DNA from 2 places in the Vibrio sp. TH_r3 genome. Region 2 is predicted to be linked to the other one. Evidence: predicted binding sites of a transcription regulator. Region 2 holds the regulator's gene; the other holds the start of a gene.
The links. The regulator MetJ, encoded in region 2, represses methionine synthesis genes. The targets are predictions, from matches to a motif close to TTAGACNTNTANANGTCTAA.
Positions count from the first base shown of each region.

Region 1 (6,608 bases), on a different contig from region 2:
AAGGCGAAACGACACTGTTACGAGCCGATTTCGATGCGTTACCTATTTGTGAAAATAACCATCACGATCATATATCGCAGAACCCGGGGGTAATGCACGCATGTGGCCATGACGGCCATACTACTTCCCTGCTCATAGTAGCGGAAAAGCTCTCAACTCACCCACCCAAAGCCGGTAAGGTAATCTTACTTTTTCAGCCAGCAGAAGAAATAGGTACCGGAGCAGCAGCCATGCTACTTGATAACAACTTGAAAGATTTGAAGATAGATAATGTTTTTGCATACCACAATCTTCCTGGCTATCCTCTCGGCCAAATTTTAGTCAAAAACGACACCTTTGCTTGCGCATCTACTGGTGTACTAATCAAACTAGAAGGTAAAACATCTCACGCGGCACGGCCAGAAAATGGTATCAGTCCATGCGCTGCAATGGTGGACATAATCGACTACCTACAAACAATGCCTGAAAGTTATTCTCAAGCTTTCACTTTAGTTACGATCGTACATGCGCAACTTGGCGAACAAGCATTTGGGGTATCACCAGGCGAGGCAAAAGTGATGGCGACCATACGTAGTGATTGCAACCAAACCTTTGCTAAAATGAAAATCAATCTAAACAAAAAACTGTATGAACTGAGTCATGCTCACGGCATCAAAGTGAGTTTAAACTGGGATGAACCTTTTAACGCTGCGGTTAATTCAAATCGGCATTCACAACTTATTGAACAACAGGCAAAAAACATCGGAATGTCGGTACAACGCTTAGAGCAACCAATGCGTTGGTCGGAAGATTTCGCTGAATTTTTGCAACGATGGAATGGCGCGCTATTTTGCATAGGAAGTGGTGAATCTCACCCAGAACTGCATAATCCAGATTATGATTTTCCTGACCAACTATTAAAGACAGCCAGTCAATTATATTTATCTCTTATCAATGCGTTACACAATGGCTCACGATAAATTACTCACAATACTAATTACACTGTGTAAATGAGTTAAGATTTTAATAATCTGTTGTGCAATTAACAAAGGCTTCCGAGCCAAGCGTTAACATTGCATCTGAACCTTTTAGCCAAAGTTGCAATGCCTGATCTGTGCTTTTATATTTACTACCAGATGCCGCCGGTATCTGCTGCAATGGAATACGCTTTTTCGACATCAGCATTTCTGCAGTGAGCTCACCAGTCTGTGAAAAACTGAATTGAGAGCCGTTATCGCAAAGATACAAAGGAGTTTCAGGCTTTTTAGCACTACAACCAGAAAGAAGTAAGAACGCGACTAAACCAAAACCATAATATTTCATCTTTACAAATTATCCTTTATTTCCGTTGTCTTTGTTTATTTCAAATTGAAATTTACTTATTAGTTGGCTACCGACTGCGACTATCCAAGATATGATTTCCCCTCTAAATACTCGGGTACATATTTAATACTGTCAACAACCGTGGTTGCAAGCGTTTCACCTTGTTCTGTAACCGGTTTGCCTGAACGTACCAAAATTTTAGTGCCGACACCAGCAGCTTCAGCAGCCATCATATCTTCCGCTTTATCACCAACCATAATTGATTTTTCCATATCAATTTTCAAGAAATCACGTGCCGAAATAAACATTCCAGGCTTAGGTTTGCGGCAATCGCAATCTTGTTTATATTCACCAATACCATGCTCTGGATGATGCAAACAATAATAGATGCCATCAAGTTCCACGCCATTATCAACAAAATTCCAATCCATCCATTCGGTTAACGAAAGAAACCTTTCTTCACTGAAAAGACCACGGGCAACACCTGATTGATTGGTCACTAAAACCAACAAATACCCCATTTGTTGCAGTTTCTTGGTCGCCTCAAAAACACCATCGATAAACTCAAAGTCATGTTCATCATGCACATAACCATGGTCTACATTAATGACACCGTCGCGATCTAAAAATACTGCTGGTTTAGCCAAAATATCGTCCTCAAAATGTATATCTATCGAAATTATTGCACGCTTTAACTTGCTAAGCACTAATTATCCTTGACTAGGTTTGTCTGTTCGATTGACGGTTAATATTAATAACTCACTGGCACAAGTGATTATAGAACAGCACTAGCAACCCACATAAGCTAGCCTAAACCAGACACAGTAAAAAATATTTTAGACGTCTAGACGTAAAAATACCTATTGACATAAAAACGTGATCACCATAGCATCGTCTCTATTATACAAAGTTAACAAGAACTTTATTCCGACTATTCTGCTTAGGTTTTACTAAATGATTGAAATCAGCAATGTTAACAAAGTTTTCTATCAAGGCACAAAAGAGATCCATGCCTTAAGAAATATCAACTTATCCATACCTCAAGGCACTATTTTTGGCGTTATAGGTTCTTCTGGTGCAGGTAAAAGTACACTCATACGTTGTGTAAACATGTTAGAAGCACCGACTCAAGGTAATGTTGTCGTAGATGGCGTAGATTTAACATTGTTATCTAAATCGGAGCTCAGTAAAGCTCGCCGCAATATAGGCATGATTTTTCAACATTTTAACTTGCTTTCTTCTCGCTCTGTTTTTAACAACGTTGCTTTACCACTCGAATTAGCAGGAATGGACAAACAAACAATCTCGAACAAAGTAACTGAACTTTTGTCATTAGTTGGACTCGCTGACAAACGAGACACCTACCCAGCCAATTTAAGTGGCGGTCAAAAGCAACGTGTTGCTATCGCACGAGCCTTAGCTTCTGATCCAAAAGTGTTACTCTGTGATGAAGCAACCAGTGCTTTAGATCCTGCCACCACTCAGTCTATATTGGAGTTACTTAAAGAAATAAACCGCAAGCTTAATATCACGATGCTGTTGATTACCCATGAAATGGACGTAGTAAAAGGCATTTGCCATCAAGTGGCTATTATTGGTGATGGTGAGTTAGTAGAAAAAGGCACAGTTGGCGAAATTTTTGCTCACCCAAAAACAGAGTTGGCACATGAGTTCATTCGTTCAACTCTCGATTTAACCATTCCGGAAGATTATCAAGCCAGATTAAACCGAACACGTATTCAAGGTAGCCATCCACTGATTCGCTTAGAATTTACAGGGGAAACTGTTGATGCGCCGGTTATGAGCCAAATCGCACGCCAATTCGATATTGATGTCAGCATTTTAAGTTCCGATCTCGATTATGCAGGTGGTGTTAAGTTCGGCATGATGGTGGCCGAGTTTTATGGCTCAGAAGAAAACGATAATGCGGCAATCGAATTTTTGAAAGAACACAAAGTAAAAGTAGAGGTACTTGGTTATGTCCTTTGATTTAATTGCACAATGGTTAAGTCTCAATAGTAATCTACTCATTGGAGCCACATGGGACACACTCTATATGGTCGCTGTTTCTGGTGTCGTTGGGTTCGCTATTGGTATTCCACTCGGCGTTATTCTACATATCAGTAAAAAAGGCGGTTTGGCTGAGAATACCAAGTTAAATTCAGCTCTTGGTGCTATCGTCAACATTGGTCGCTCTGTGCCGTTTTTAGTTCTAATGGTTGCAATTATTCCTGTCACGAAAATATTAGTAGGTACGTTTATCGGCACTACAGCCGCTATTGTTCCATTAACTATTGGTGCTATTCCTTTTGTTGCTCGCCTTATTGAAGGTGCTCTGCTTGAAGTACCGAGTGGCTTAGTAGAAGCCGCACAATCAATGGGGGCAACGCCAACCCAAATCATTACTAAAGTACTGCTTCCAGAAGCACTACCAACCATCGTGAATTCGGTCACTATTACATTGGTCACATTGGTAAGTTATTCTGCCATGGCAGGCACTGTTGGCGGTGGCGGGCTAGGTGATGTTGCCATCCGCTACGGGTTTCATCGCTATGACGTGGTGATCATGGCTGTCACTGTTGTAATGCTAATTGTACTGGTCCAAATCATTCAATCCATTGGCGACGCTGTTGTTAGCCGAGTAGATCATAGATAATAAAAATCATAATATTGTAGGAGATGTAACATGAAATTTAGTCTAAAAAATATCCTTATTGCCGCGACGGCAGCATCAACACTTGTCCTTGCTGGCTGTGGTGATAATGAAGTCGATGCTAACAAAATCAAAATTGGTGTAATAGCTGGTGCGGAAGCTCAAGTTGCCGAAGTTGCAGCAAAAGTAGCCAAAGAAAAATATGACCTTGACGTTGAACTTGTTACGTTTACCGATTATGTCACGCCAAACGCTGCATTAGACGATGGTTCTGTAGACATTAATGCCTTCCAACACAAGCCATATCTTGATCAACAAATTGCTGATCGTGATTACAAATTAGCAATAGCGGGTAACTCTTTTGTTTATCCAATTGCTGGCTATTCAAAACAAGTGACTTCTGTTGAACAAATTACCGATGGTGCACGTATTGCAGTACCAAATGACCCAACAAACCTCGGCCGTTCTCTACTATTACTAGAACAACAAGGCTTACTTAAACTGCGTGCAGATGTCGGTCTTTCAGGTACGGTTCGTGATATCGTAGAAAACCCTAAAAACATTACTATTGTCGAACTTGATGCCGCTCAATTACCGCGCTCACTAGATGATGTAACGCTCTCTATCATCAATACAACTTATGCAAGCAGCATCGATCTTACTCCAGAAAAAGACGGCATTTTTGTTGAAGACAAAGAGTCTCCATACGTTAACCTAATCGTCGCTCGTACTGACAATGTTGAATCTGAAAAAGTGAAAAACTTTGTTAAAGCATACCAAACTGACGAAGTATTCAACGCAGCCTCAGAAATCTTCAAAGGTGGCGTAGTAAAAGGCTGGTAAGGTTTATTATTAACGACATAGTTGTTTAATAAACTTAAACGACACGCTAACTAAGCAACACCACTCCAAAGCCGGATGAGTAAAATCATCCGGCTTTGGTATTTTTAATATTCCTTAACTATTCACCATTTCATAACCAATACCATTCAATTTCCCCGACCATTTTTTATATCAATTTTAACTTCTTTGACTTAAGGCATTGTTTTGTTACACTCTGGCGGCAAATAAAATTTAGATATTAGTCGGGGAGCTAACGGCCATAGGCCTAAGCTGAGACCATTTCGATGGGACCCGTTGAACCTGATGCAGTTAACACTGCCGTAGGGAACTAGTAGCCATACCGAAATGTTATGCTGGTATTTTCTGCTCGCATACCCACCTTCCGTTAGCGGCTGTTATTCCTATACGTGCAAGTTTAGGAATCCTATATGACAGCGAAAAATACAACGCCTATTGTTTTGACGATTGCCGGTTCAGATAGTGGCGGTGGTGCCGGTATTCAAGCAGATATCAAAGCTATTTCTGCGACTGGTAGCTATGCGTGTTCAGTTATCACTGCTCTGACCGCCCAAAATACCCAAGGCGTAAGTGGTATTTATCCGATTGATCCAGAATTTGTCGCTCAGCAACTCGATGCTGTATTTACCGATCTCAATATTCAAGCAGTAAAAATCGGCATGTTAAGTGACGTAAACGTCATCAAAACAGTGGTTACAAAACTCAAACAGTATCAACCTAAATTTTTGATTGTCGATCCGGTAATGGTGGCAACTAGTGGTGATTTATTATTAAAAAAATCAGCAATTAGCACGCTTAAATCACAATTACTTCCTTTGGCGAATATCATTACCCCTAACCTTCCAGAAGCCGCAGCCTTAACTGGAGAAGCCGTTCCCACCACAGAGCAACAAATGAATGCGCTTATCGATAAACTCAGAGCATTAAATACTGACACGGTTTTACTTAAAGGTGGCCATTTAACCAACAGCAAAAACAGCACCGATCTGTTGATCAGTAGTGATACCGTCACGGCCATCCCTGCTACAAGAATACCAACCAACAATACTCATGGTACCGGCTGCACTTTATCTTCTGCTATCGCGAGCTATCTAGCACAAGGTAACGAGCTACTGCATGCTGTAACACTAGCTAAGCATTACATAACTCAAGCAATCTTACATGCTGATAATTTACACATTGGCCAGGGTCATGGGCCTGTAGACCATTTTTTCTCGAAACACATTACGTCATCTTCGCAACAAATAACATCTGCCTTGCTACAAGGAGAGCAAAATGGATGACAACACACTCATCAACTTATCCAACATAAGCCTAAATTATAAAAATGAACAACAGCTTGTTTTTTCTGAATTGAATATGCCCATTACACAAAACCAATGGACTTGCATTTTAGGAAAAAGTGGCTGTGGCAAAACATCTTTACTGCGTTTTTTAGCAGGATTACTAGATGACCAGATTAATTGGTCCGGCACTATGCACACCAACCTTTCAGGCCATATAAGCCAACATGTCGCTTATATGGCGCAACAAGATTTGCTATTACCTTGGCTTAATGTTGTCGATAATGTCTGCCTTAGTTTTCAATTTGCTAATAGACAACTTAGCCAATCAACCAAACAAAAAGCCATCAAACTGATCGAACAAGTCGGTTTACTTGATCATATTCATCAATTTCCTGATCAACTTTCCGGTGGAATGCGTCAACGCGTTGCGCTAGCAAGAACACTCATGCAAGACAAACCATTAGTTTTAATGGACGAGCCCTTTTCAGCATTAGATGCGGTCACTC
Region 1 is NZ_JAWMPW010000009.1:94,918-101,525, reverse strand. It holds gene R3X26_RS10250 (amidohydrolase) at 1-959, shown strand, start outside; gene R3X26_RS10245 (MliC family protein) at 1,003-1,302, opposite strand; gene gmhB (D-glycero-beta-D-manno-heptose 1,7-bisphosphate 7-phosphatase) at 1,383-1,949, opposite strand; gene metN (methionine ABC transporter ATP-binding protein MetN) at 2,257-3,291, shown strand; gene R3X26_RS10230 (methionine ABC transporter permease) at 3,281-3,958, shown strand; gene metQ (methionine ABC transporter substrate-binding lipoprotein MetQ) at 3,989-4,798, shown strand; TPP riboswitch at 5,032-5,142, shown strand; gene thiD (bifunctional hydroxymethylpyrimidine kinase/phosphomethylpyrimidine kinase) at 5,227-6,099, shown strand; gene R3X26_RS10215 (ABC transporter ATP-binding protein) at 6,092-6,608, shown strand, end outside.
Region 1: the regulator MetJ is predicted to act here: its motif matches at 2,139-2,158, upstream of metN (methionine ABC transporter ATP-binding protein MetN).

Region 2 (6,608 bases):
TAAAGGCCGAGAGCGTGAACGGTCAATTTCTGGTTGAGTACCTAAATCTGCTCGCAAAAAATCTCGTGAATCGATGGCTACAGAAAGCATTGTTTCTTGGCTAAGTAGCTGCGCTAATAATCTAGCGGACCAAACTTCACCATGCCCAAGTACACTCGCTTCTTGTTGATGAGTGAGTGGAATTTGCATATCACCTAAAGCAGAAAACTCTGAATGCAACACAGCTAATAATTCATCGGGTTCATCAAGTAACTGTTCAATTAAATCCGATTGATATTGGCGCAACTGCATAAGTAATTCATGCGCCGTTCTTCCATCTTTATTTAGAGCACTTAACCATTCCAGCAGTCGATTGGTCGTATCACCGGCCGCAGAAACGACAATTAAATCTTCATGTTGTGAATATTCGGAAAGAATGTTCGCCACACGCTTATAGCACTCAGGGTTCGCAAGACTGCTCCCACCGAATTTATGCAGCTGACGCTTACCTGTCATTTACGCTTTCTCCTGAACTTCTTTAAAAGCATTATCTAAATCTTCTATTAAATCTCGGCTATCTTCTAGCCCTACCGATAATCGAAGCAATGTTTGAGCGATACCAGCTTGTTGAAGGGCTTCCTCGCCCATTGCTCGATGAGTCATCGTAGCAGGGTGACAAATAAGGCTTTCCACTCCCCCTAGAGATTCTGCTAGAGAGAATAATTTCAGCGCCCCAACAAAAATTTTTAACTCATCCATAGAGCCATTAAATTCAAAACTTAGCATTGAACCAAAACCGGATTGTTGTTTTTTGGCTATTTCATGGCCAGGATGATCAGCCAAACTTGGGTGATAAATAGTACCAACTCGATCTTGCTTCGCTAAATAATGTAAAATCTCTCGCGAGCTTTCCTCATGTATTCGCATTCTTGCCCCCAAGGTTCGAATACCTCGCAATGTCATATAGCTATCAAAAGGCGTCCCCGTTGCCCCAATACAATTGCCCCACCACGCCAATTCTTCTGCATGTTGTTCGGTTTTGGTTACAATCACACCGCCAATTACATCGGAATGACCATTAATATATTTGGTTGTAGAATGGATAACAAAATCCGCACCCAACTCTAATGGCTTTTGGTATATGGGTGTCATAAAGGTATTATCCACGGCGACTAATGCCCCAACTGCATGTGCTTTTTTACAGGTTTCTTGTACATCGACCACTCTAACTAATGGATTAGATGGCGTTTCTAGCAGCACTAATTTGGGGTTTTTAGCTAACGCCGCATCTAACGCGGCTTGATCTGATTGATCAATAAACAAAACCGAAAAATCGCCTTTCTGAGCCCTAGTATTGAATAAACGATACGTGCCACCATAACAATCATTTGGTGCCACAATCAGATCATTTGGCCCAATAAAAGCCGATACCCATAAGTTCAATGCAGAGGTTCCACAATTAGTCACCACCGCACCTGCACCAGATTCTAATTCAGAAAGCGCTTGCTCTAACATGTTTCGATTCGGGTTGCCGGATCGGGTATAATCGTATTTAGGGACGTCACCAAAGTTAGGAAAACTATAATTGGTCGAAAGATAAATTGGAGGGACGACGGCTTGATACTGAGAGTCAGATTCAATTCCAGTGCGAACAGCAATAGTCGCAGGTTTCCTTTGTGTCATGTGCTTGCTTTCCTTTATCAGGTTTCAGGCTGTGATTTGGCTATCTGCTAACTATACCTGAATATCGAAATACTATACTTGAATATCGAGATTTGAAACATATCCGCACACTTTACTGTCAGTTTACAAAGACGTCAACACTTCTAGACGTCTATATGTCTTTGCTTATAGAGGTAAATCCCGCTAGAATTCTAACCCATAAATATTTTATGACTATTTTTATAAAGGTGAGTAATGGCTGATTGGAATGGCGAATATATAAGTCCATACGCAGAGCACGGTAAAAAAAGCGAACAAGTAAAAAAAATAACTGTATCCATCCCTCTGAAAGTTCTAAAAATTTTGACCGATGAACGTACACGTCGCCAAATAAATAATTTACGACATGCAACCAATAGTGAGTTGTTATGTGAAGCATTTTTACATGCTTATACAGACCAACCATTACCGACAGATGAAGATTTAAGAAAAGATCGCCCTGATGATATTCCAACTGAAGTTAAACGATTAATGACGGAAATGGGCATAGAATTTGAAGCATTTGATGAAGAATAAGAATAATTTTGTCATCTACTATCCTAGTTGAGTTTAGGATAGTAGATGGCGATTACCGCTGCCTAAATGGCATATTAGTCCATATAGTGTTCAGGTAATTCCACTCTTGCTACTCCAGACTCTACTGCCGCAATAGCCACCGCTTTGGCAACACGAGGTAGTAAACGAGGATCCATAGGTTTAGGGATAATATACTCTTTACTAAACTCTAATGCCTCTACACCAGCGGCTTCAAGTACTTCGGCGGGAACCGGTTCTTTAGTTAACTGACGAATCGCTTCAACTGCAGCCAATTTCATTTCAATATTAATTTCACTGGCTCTAACATCTAAAGCGCCACGGAAAATAAAGGGAAAACAGATAACGTTATTTACTTGGTTCGGGTAATCCGAACGGCCAGTTCCCATAATAAGATCGTTTCTTACTTGATGAGCCGTCTCCGGTTTAATCTCTGGATCAGGGTTAGAACAAGCAAACACCACCGGTTTATCTGCCATCAATTTAAGCGCATCGGCTGGTAACAAGTCGGGACCAGAAACTCCAAGGAACAAATCCGCGCCGTCAATAACGTCCTCTAATGTGCGTTTATCGGTATTATTAGCAAACATTTTTTTGTATTCATTCAAGTCATCACGACGCGTATGAATCACACCTTTGCGATCCAGCATATAAATTTTTTCTCGTTGAGCACCACATTTTATCAAAAGTTCCATACAAGCCGTGGCAGCAGCTCCTGCACCGAGGCAAACAATAATCGCTTCTTGTAAGGTTTTTCCTTGTAGTTCTATCGCGTTAAGCATACCTGCCGCTGTCACAATCGCTGTACCATGTTGGTCATCGTGAAAAACCGGAACTTGGCATCGCTCAATTAATTGACGCTCTATCTCAAAACATTCAGGTGCTTTAATATCTTCCAAATTGATACCACCAAATGTATCAGCGATACTAGCAACGGTATTAACAAACTCTTCCGTTGTACGGTGCTTCACTTGTATATCTATCGCATCAAGTCCCGCAAAACGCTTAAATAATAGCGCTTTACCTTCCATAACTGGTTTAGACGCCATAGGTCCCAAGTTACCTAAACCTAAAATAGCCGTACCATTAGAGATAACAGCAACCGTATTCCCCTTTGCGGTGTATTTGTAAACATTGTCGATGTTTTGTGCTATTTCACGCACAGGCTCTGCAACGCCGGGGCTATAAGCAAGTGCTAAATCTTCAGCAGAGTCAGCTGGCGTAGTCAATGCAACCGCAATTTTACCGGGAGTTGGAAGAGCGTGATAATCAAGGGCTTGTTGACGAAAGTCGTATTCTAGGTTCTCTTCGGACATAAGAATTTATTCCAATATTAGTAGGCAAGATATTTAATTTTTCAATATTGCTAATGATAGTAAATGATCGCAACAAAACTTCCTACTTAGAAAGTCATTAACACCATTAAATTTTCTAAAAAAGGATAGGATTTGACTTAATTGATATTTGGATAAAATATTTATAACTTGGCAGGATCAAAAAAGGACGCATGGGCGTCCTTTTAAATTTGGGTTAACACAGTAGCAATTACTTGCTAGATAGTGCACCAAAACGTTTGTTGAAGCGATCAACACGACCACCAGTATCAACGATACGTTGTTTACCAGTGTAGAATGGGTGACATTTGTCACATACGTCTAGGTGAATGCTTTCTTTTGCTAGTGTTGAGTTAAACTCGAAAGAGTTACCGCAAGAACATGTTGCTTTAACTGCTTTGTATTCTGGGTGGATACCTGTTTTCATGGGAAAACCTCATTATAGGCCGTGTCGCCATCCGATTCTAAGCCGAACACCACACGTATTTACAAAAATGGTATAAATTGATATACCGTCAAGGCCGAGCATATTAATGAAACACAGTCTAAGGATCAACTGATTTGACTCTTTTTTCTGCAATTATTTTAGTTACTAATAACAAATATATCAATTGTGAAGTAAAAATAGCTTGTGAAATCTATTTCTACTTCACCCAATTAGGCTCTTCTGCAGACAATAAACTAAAAGTTCACTACTCGTAATTACTCGTTGCATCAACTACACTAGGTCTTCTTTTAACTGTACTGATATCTTGATCACTTATGCGCCCAACTATCGCTCAAGTTGCCTTGCCTGTCCCGCTAGATAAACGGTTTGATTATCTTATTCAACCACACCAATTTCCTGTGATTGGTGGGAGAGTCAGCGTGTCATTTGGTCGTCAAACCTTAGTTGGAATTGTCACTGCAATTGTTCATCAATCAGACTTTCCATTAGAACAGTTAAAAAGCATTAAACAAGTTTTAGATAACAAACCTATTTGGCCAGATAGTCTTTATGCGTTACTTAACTGGTGCAGCAAGTTTTATCAGTATCCACTTGGTGAAACATTGATTAATGCCCTGCCTACTGCCCTACGCAAAGGCAAAGCGGCAGAATTTGCTTCTTTAGTCGAATGGCATATTACCGAAGCAGGTAAAAACCAATTGATGTCGGGATTCGGTCGAGCCGTTCAGCAAGCTAAAGTAATGCACTTGGTTGAAAATGGTCCAATATCTCATCAACAAATGATTGCACAAGAAGTAACAACCACTGTGTTAAAATCGCTGGATGAAAAAGGTTGGATCTGCTCTGTAGAAAAAAAACCGGCTACTTCGAGTTGGTCTATTCATATCGAAAACAGCGATGAAAAACCGACGCTAAATCAAGAACAAGCTGTCGCAATTGCGACCATTAATAGTAACGGTCACTTTGGCTGTTATCTTCTTGATGGAGTCACTGGTTCCGGAAAAACCGAAGTCTACCTCAATATCATTAAACCCATTCTTCAGGCTGGTAAACAAGCTCTCGTTCTCGTGCCAGAAATAGGGTTAACACCACAGACCATAAATCGTTTCAGAAAACGTTTTAATGTTCCGGTAGAAGTCATCCATTCTAGTTTAAATGAAACAGAAAGACTCAATGCTTGGCTATCGGCAAAAGAAAAAAAAGCCGGCATTATTATTGGTACTCGTTCCGCTTTACTCACGCCTTTTAGTGACTTGGGTATTATTATTGTCGACGAAGAACATGACGCCTCATACAAGCAACAAGATAGCTTACGCTATCATGCTCGCGACGTAGCTATTATGCGTGCGCATAAACAAGACATTCCCATTGTTTTAGGTTCCGCAACTCCATGTTTTGAAAGCTTACATAACGCTCTGTCTGGTAAATATCATCATCTAGTTTTAAGCACTCGAGCGGGAAATGCCGTTGCTGCACAGCATAAAGTTCTTGATATAAAAGGCTTATACTTAGAGGGAGGATTATCGGCTCCGCTTATAGCTGAAATGCGCAAACATTTGCAAGCAGGTAACCAGGTGATGTTATTCCTCAATCGGCGAGGGTTTTCACCTGCACTAATGTGCCATGAATGCGGGTGGGTAGCAGACTGCAAACGATGTGACGCTTACTACACTTACCATCAAAAAAGTAATGAAATGCGATGCCATCATTGCGGCTCTCAGCATACTGTCGTGCAACAATGCCAAAGCTGTGGTTCAATGCAATTAGTCACTGTCGGCGTGGGTACAGAGCAACTAGAACAGCAGCTAGCGAGTTTATTTCCTGAATATAAAACCTTACGAATAGATCGAGATAGCACCAGAAAAAAAGGTTCATTAGAAGCCGCATTAGAATCCATTAGAAAGAATGAATATCAAATATTGATTGGCACACAGATGCTCGCCAAAGGACACCACTTTCCTGATGTTACTTTAGTTGGTTTGCTTGATGTGGATGGCTCTTTGTTTAGTAGTGATTTTCGTGCATCTGAACGCCTAGCTCAGCTTTTTATTCAGGTAGCCGGTCGTTCAGGACGAGCCAGTAAACCCGGAGAAGTACTATTACAAACTCATCATCCTGAGCATCCTTTATTGCAAGCGCTGTTGTATAAAGATTACCACCACTTCGCACAAACCGCCTTGCAAGAAAGAAAATACGCAAAGCTACCACCGTTTACTTACTTAACTCTATTTAGAGCAGAAGCCAATAACAGTGAGTTAGTAGAAAATTTTTTGCGACAAGTAAAACAGACACTTGAATCAAACCCGATGTTTGATGATTTGTCTATTGTAATGGGTCCTACACCTGCTCCAATGGCTAAAAGAGCAGGAAAATCAAGATGGCAGTTGCTTTTACAAACCCCTCATCGAAGCACCATGCAAAAAATACTTCACAGCTCAAAACCCATGTTACAACTGTTACCACTTGCTAAAAAAGTACGTTGGTCTATCGATATAGAACCGCAAGATTTAAGCTAATCATTAGCCAAGTGAATAATTAAGGCTTTTTTATCTTCTCCATTGTGACTACAATCACATAAGTTATGTAAATTT
Region 2 is NZ_JAWMPW010000017.1:36,391-42,998, forward strand. It holds gene R3X26_RS13690 (bifunctional aspartate kinase/homoserine dehydrogenase II) at 1-495, opposite strand, end outside; gene R3X26_RS13695 (O-succinylhomoserine (thiol)-lyase) at 496-1,662, opposite strand; gene metJ (met regulon transcriptional regulator MetJ) at 1,897-2,217, shown strand; gene R3X26_RS13705 (malic enzyme-like NAD(P)-binding protein) at 2,292-3,551, opposite strand; gene rpmE (50S ribosomal protein L31) at 3,781-3,996, opposite strand; gene priA (primosomal protein N') at 4,332-6,533, shown strand.